Linked DNA regions of Ketobacter sp. MCCC 1A13808. The protein of the gene in region 2 binds, or shares a complex with, the protein of the main gene of each other region. Links are inferred from orthologs where the notes say so. Each region holds a gene or a part of one and is shown on either strand. Other genes may lie near its edges.

Region 1 (3,212 bases), on a different replicon or contig from region 2:
CGGGAGTAAATCCGTCCGCCTGGATGCTGGAAGCAACTCCGATACCAGAATATCCAGCACCAGCGGCTCGCCCCGCTTGGGGTAATAGGTGAGCACCATATGGGGTTCGTTAATTTTCAACGCCTTTACGTAGGTAATCCGCATATTGCGGGCAGGCACCCCCAACTGGCGCAGGGTGAAATACTTGGCGATGGCAAAATCCTCGCAATCGCCCCCGTTGCTGGCCAGGGTCTCGACCGGAGTCGCCCAGTAATCCGCTTGCTGCCAATGATCCTGATCGGTGCGAAAACGCAGGGTGTTGAAGAAGTCATTTACTTCTTTCAATTGTTGCTCAGTGGCAAGGTAACGGATATCCCAGATCAACTGCTCCCAGCGCGCCACCCGCTGCAAGCCAGGCTGCCCGTATTCAAGCTCGACCTTGTGCAGGATTTCGGAGGATAAATTACCGGCAAATAGCGGCCACGATAGCCACCAAAGCAGCACCGACAGCCACCTGCTGCAACGGATGCAGCACTGAAGACAGTACCGCAGCCAGACGAATGGGCTTCCTGGAGAGCTGATCATAAATACATCAATTTGGCCGTTATGAGCTTTAACTATAGCAGTGCTCCGCCGCCACGCCTGAGTTGACGGAAGTCACGTTTCCGGAAATTTGAGCACAACGGGGAAACACATTGGAGCCATCGGCGTCTAACGTTAAACTATGCGCAGCTTGCGCCCACCTGTTGTCGCGCAAATGAATGCGCCAAACCCGGCCAGTCTGTGAAACCGGCCTCTGGACTGTATAAAAACATGCGAATCGTATTACGCCTTCTACTCACACTGGTCCTGATCGGGAACAGCTCTTTTTCCTTTGCTAACGAAGACGAATTCCTGCCCGTTAATGAGGCTTTCAAGGTACAGGGAGTGGAGGATGGCAGTTATGTCGTATTCCGCTACCAGATCGCCGACGGCTACTATTTATATAAGGACCGCTTTCAATTTGGAATTACCGAAGGGGGCTCAGGTGAACTTGGCGAGCCGGTTTTCCAGCAAGCCGCCAAATGGAAAGAGGATCCGATATTCGGCCAGGTAGAGGTTTTCTATTCCCAGGTGAATATTTACCTGCCGGTTTTGAACACCGATGGTGGCTTTGTCGAAATAGATGCAGGCTATCAGGGCTGTGCGGACAAAGGCTTATGCTACATACCGCAAACTTATACCAATATGTATCAGGTCGACACCCAGGCTCCGGCACCGGAAATCAACCCGCAACCCAGCCCGCCACAACCAGTCACAGGAGATGACCCCGGGGAACACAGCGTTGCGCCTCCCTCGCTGGCGCCGTCTACTGCTGCTACCCTGGATACCAGTGATGCACTCAGCCTGGAAACTTTCCTTTCCGGCAATGGTTTGTTTTCTATCCTCGGCGTGTTTTTTCTGATTGGAATCGGGCTTACCTTTACGCCCTGCGTACTGCCCATGGTTCCCATTCTGAGCGGTATAATTGTCGGCCAGGGCCCTGAGCTGTCCCGTAGTAAAGCAGCAACGTTGTCATTCACCTATGTTACAGGAATGGCATTGACCTATGCCGCGCTGGGGGTGGTTGCCGGCGTCAGCGGAGCGAGACTACCGGTGGCACTGCAAAACCCCACCATCTTGTTCAGTTTTGCCGCGCTGTTTGTTGTGCTCTCCCTGTCGATGTTTGGGTTTTATGAAATGCAATTGCCCTCAGCCCTACAAAATCGTTTCAACGACATTAGCAATAAACAAAAAAGCGGGACCTATATTGGCGTAGCAGTCATCGGAATCTTATCCGCATTGCTGGTTTCCCCCTGTGTTTCTGCGCCCTTGGCTGGCGCTCTGTTGTATATTGGCCAATCCGGCGACTGGCTGCTGGGCGGTTTCGCCTTATTGGCATTAGGTTACGGAATGGGGGTACCGCTTTTGGTTATCGGTATCACCGGAGCGAATATCCTGCCCAAAGCCGGCGGCTGGATGGACAACGTCAAAGGTTTGTTTGGTGCCATGCTGCTTGCGGTTGCACTCTGGTTGGTCAAGCACCTGATGCCGGCAGTACTCGCATGGACGCTTGCCGGTGGCCTTTTGATTTTGGTGGGATTATATCTGGGTGCACTGGACCCCTTGCAGAGCCCGAAAGGCAAACTATTTAAAGCCATCGGCCTGAGCGCACTGATTTGCGGAGCTGGCCTGATTCTGAACAGCGTAATTAGCCCCGTCACCACAGTCGATAACCGGGCCGAAACACAGACTCTCGCTGTGCCGTTTGAAAGCGTACGCAGCGAAGCCGAACTCGATCGCCTTCTGGCGGAGGCGCGTTCAAATAATCAACCGGTGATTGTCGATTATTTCGCCGAGTGGTGTACTGCTTGCTATGAAATGGAACACGAAACGTTTACACAGGCGGACGTGCAGGCGCGACTCAAACAGCATCGCTGGGTGCAGATCGATCTGACCAATAACCCGGAGGACGATGCGTTACTAAACCGCTATCAACTGCCGGGACCTCCAGCCATTCTTTTCTTCGATGCGGACGGCAAAGAGTTATCCCAGGCGCGTATATACGCCTATAAAAGCAAGCCGCAATTCCTTCTGCACTTAGAAAAGTATAAAATTTAAGCCTGATAATTTGGAGAAAACGCAGGCGATCTTCGGCAATCGTGCAAGCTTTGTCAGTTAACTTGTAAATAAATGTAAGAACCGGCAGAAAGCGCAGGATACTCTTACAGGCTCTCGTTATAATCTTGGTCATTCTCACCAAAACAGCACCAATAATTAACGACAAGGAACCCTTTGCTGCAATGGCTAAACTGCTGGTATTGAACGGTCCCAATCTCAATCTACTGGGCACTCGCGAACCGGAAATTTACGGCGCACAGACGCTCGACCAGATTCACCAGCACCTGCAGCAATTCGCCACCAACCAGGGTCATCAGTGTGAGTGCCTGCAATCCAACCGGGAATACGAACTGATTGAGCGGATTCACGCCGCCAAGCTGGACGGCACCGCTTTTATTATTATAAATCCGGGCGCACTCACCCACACCAGCATTGCCCTGCGGGACGCTTTTACCGGTGTCGGCATACCTTTTATAGAAGTGCATATATCCAATGTGCACGCCCGTGAGAATTTTCGCAAACACTCCTACCTGGCGGATGTGGCCGCTGGTGTCATTGCCGGGCTAGGTTCCCAGGGCTACGAACTAGCCTTG
Region 2 (3,244 bases):
AGTCATGACGGGCTTTCTTGTTAGTATGAGCGCCATTATAACCAGCCAAGCCGAAAAAGACGCTTTTAAACCCAATGCCGGAAACCAGTTCTGAAAATGTGATTACCCGTTATCTCGATGCCACCTGGATGGAGAGAGGACTCAGCGATAATTCGCTGCAATCCTACAGGCGTGATTTGCTGGCATACGCCGGATGGTTGGTAAAAGAGCGGGAGCGGGGGATTCTGCAAGCGACCGATCAATTGTTGAATGAGTATCTGGCGCACCGGTTTGAGCAGAAGTTCAATGCGCGTTCCACCGCGCGCTTCCTCTCGGCCGTAAGGGGCTTTTATCAATATTGCTTGCGTGAAGCGCTGATTGATCTCGATCCCAGTGTGAATATAGAGATGCCCAAGCTGGGTAAACCGTTACCCAAAACGCTCAGCGAAACCGACGTGGATGCGCTGCTGGCTGCGCCGGATACCGATTCCGACATCGGCCTCCGGGACAAAGCCATGCTGGAGGTGTTGTACGCTTGTGGGGTAAGAGTCAGTGAGTTGGTGGGGTTGAGTACCTATGATGTGAACATGCGTCAAGGTGTCATCCGGCTGATGGGCAAAGGTAATAAGGAGCGTTTAGTGCCTATGGGGGAGGAGGCGATTAATTGGTTGTCGCGATATCATCGCCTCGCCCGGGGTGCCTTTCTGCAAAACCCGGAAAGTGATGTGTTGTTTCCCAGCAGTCGCGGAGTTCAGATGACACGGCAAACGTTCTGGCACCGTATAAAGTATTATACGGTGGTGGCCGGCATCCAGAGCACGGTGTCACCACATACTCTGCGTCATGCGTTTGCAACTCATTTGCTGAATCATGGTGCGGATTTGAGGGTGGTGCAGCTTCTTCTGGGGCACAGCGACCTGTCAACCACCCAAATTTATACCCATGTAGCGAAGCACCGGCTGCAGGAAATCCACAAAAAGCACCATCCGCGCGGTTAACGGACTGGGGGTGGAACTTGTAAGCTATCTCGGGTCTAATGGCTTTAACATGCATCCAGCAGAAAATACCCAGTAGAAAAAGCGAGTTATTCATGATCAATCTGAAGTCGGTAATGGCTTTCCTAATGATGGTAGTCCCGTTTGCCCTGCAAGCGGCTGAGTCAAAACAAGACAGCGTTAAAGCACACTTTGTGAAAAAGTTCCCGCAAGTGGATGTCAGTGGGGTGTCTAAATCCGACATCGAGGGTATATTTCAGCTGGAAACGGCCAGTGGTGAATTGTTGTACGTCTCGGAAGACGGCAAATACATCATTACCGGGGATATGTTGAAAATCGACGGCTCGCAAATGGTCAACCTCAGTGAAGAATGGCGTATTGGCAAGCGCGTTGGTGCCCTCCATGCCCTTAAGGATAATGATATGGTGGTGTATCCGGCGAAAGGCGAAGAAAAAGGCGAGGTGCTGGTATTTACCGATACCAGTTGTGGGTATTGCCGGAAATTTCATACCGAAATCCCGCAATTGAACCAACTTGGTGTCACCGTGAAATACCTGGCATGGCCCAGAGCAGGCCTGCAATCGCCTGCCGGACAGACCATGGTGAATATTTGGTGTTCAAAAGATCGTCCGCACGCGATGACAGACGCAAAATCCAATAAAGAAGTGCCGGCACCCGCTGGTGTGATGTGTGACCAGAATGTATTACAGGACCAAATAAATTTAGGCCAGGAAATCGGAGTGCGGGGCACGCCGGCCGTTTTTTCCAATGATGGACGCCAGTTGGGCGGCTATATGAAAGCGGGTGATTTGGCGGACAAGCTGGGTGTGAAATAGTACTGAACAGCACCGCTTGCATAGCGTTTCTTTCTTGCGGGGTGGCGGTGGGCCACCCCGTCTCATTACCGCTCTTCCATTGACGATTCCCTGCCACATCAGTATCGTTCACTCTCTTTTTTCCAGATCCGTATAGCGCCTGCTAACGGGTGCCGGCGTTGAGTTTATTAAAGATAGTGAGTGACAGATCAAGTGAGTGAATTCCCCCGCATCGGACGTTTGCCCCCCTATGTGTTCAATATCGTCGGCGATTTAAAGAAACAGGCGCGGGCGAGAGGTGAAGATATCATCGATTTTGGTATGGGAAATCCGGATCAACCCACACCTCAGCACATTGTGAACAAATTAGTGGAGACCGTTCAAAGGGGTGACACCCATCGATACTCTCAGTCCAAAGGTATTCCTCGCCTGCGAAAGGCGATTTGTGACTGGTATTGGCGTCGTTATCAAGTCGAGATCGATGCGGTCGAGGAAGCTATAGTGACCATCGGGTCCAAAGAAGGTCTGGCGCATCTGGCGTTGGCCACCATGAATACCGGGGACACGGTGCTGGTGCCTAATCCATCGTATCCAATCCATCCTTATGGTTTCGTCATAGCCGGGGCAGATATACGCCATGTCTCCATGCGCCCGGAGGTGGACTTTTTTGAAGAATTGGAAAAAGCCATCCGCGAGAGCTGGCCTAAACCCAAAATGCTGGTACTGAATTTTCCAGGTAATCCCACCGCTGAATGCGTCGAATTGGATTTTTTTGAAAAGGTGGTGGCCATCTGTAAGGAGCATCAGATCTGGCTGGTCCATGATATTGCCTACGCAGATATTGTGTTCGACGGTTATCAAGCGCCTTCGGTGATGCAGGTGGCGGGTGCCAAGGATATTGCAGTCGAGTTTTTTAGTTTGTCGAAAAGTTATAATATGCCCGGCTGGCGAGTCGGCTTTTGCGTCGGAAACCCGACGCTGATTGGTGCCTTGGCGCGAATTAAGTCCTATATGGACTACGGCACCTTTACCCCTATCCAGGTGGCTGCAATCAGTGCGCTGGAAGAAGATCAGCGCTGTGTCTCGGATATTTGCGCGATGTATCAAAAGCGCCGGGATGTGCTTTGTGAAGGGCTGAATTCCATTGGCTGGCAGGTCACACCGCCCAAGGCCACCATGTTCGTTTGGGCACAGATACCGGAGCGATATCGTGTTATGGGGTCACTGGAGTTCAGTAAACTGCTGTTGGAGCAAGCGAAAGTAGCGGTATCCCCGGGACTGGGGTTCGGAGAATACGGAGACGATCATGTGCGCTTTGCATTGATCGAAAATGAACAGCGAATTCGTCAGGCAGTGAAAGGCATTAAACGCCTGCTGCAGACATAATAAAGAAAAATGAGGTGAATCAGTTGAAACCGGTGAACGTTGGCATAGTTGGGTTAGGTACGGTCGGTA

The links.
Region 1: the proteins of FT643_RS18655 (region 2) and dsbD are in contact, whole or in part, in a crystal structure (PDB 1JZD), measured with the Escherichia coli proteins. The link is inferred for Ketobacter sp. MCCC 1A13808 from one-to-one orthologs.

The regions. Positions count from the first base shown.
Region 1 is NZ_VRKW01000002.1:74,344-77,555, forward strand. The notes cover bases 321-3,205. They hold dsbD (protein-disulfide reductase DsbD), read left to right. Parts: upstream 321-792; coding sequence 793-2,619; downstream 2,620-3,205. Other genes in these bases: FT643_RS04315 (transglutaminase-like cysteine peptidase), read right to left, coding at 321-483; aroQ (type II 3-dehydroquinate dehydratase), read left to right, coding at 2,802-3,205. Also shown: more of FT643_RS04315, read right to left, coding at 1-320; more of aroQ, read left to right, coding at 3,206-3,212. UniProt on the Escherichia coli protein: Required to facilitate the formation of correct disulfide bonds in some periplasmic proteins and for the assembly of the periplasmic c-type cytochromes.
Region 2 is NZ_VRKW01000013.1:21,713-24,956, reverse strand. Bases 23-2,939 are described here. They hold FT643_RS18655 (DsbC family protein), read left to right. Parts: upstream 23-1,069; coding sequence 1,070-1,810; downstream 1,811-2,939. Other genes in these bases: alaC (alanine transaminase), read left to right, coding at 1,991-2,939; xerD (site-specific tyrosine recombinase XerD), read left to right, coding at 75-977. Outside these bases: FT643_RS18665 (heparan-alpha-glucosaminide N-acetyltransferase domain-containing protein), read right to left, coding at 1-6; more of alaC, read left to right, coding at 2,940-3,175; FT643_RS18645 (homoserine dehydrogenase), read left to right, coding at 3,199-3,244. UniProt on the Escherichia coli protein: Acts as a disulfide isomerase, interacting with incorrectly folded proteins to correct non-native disulfide bonds.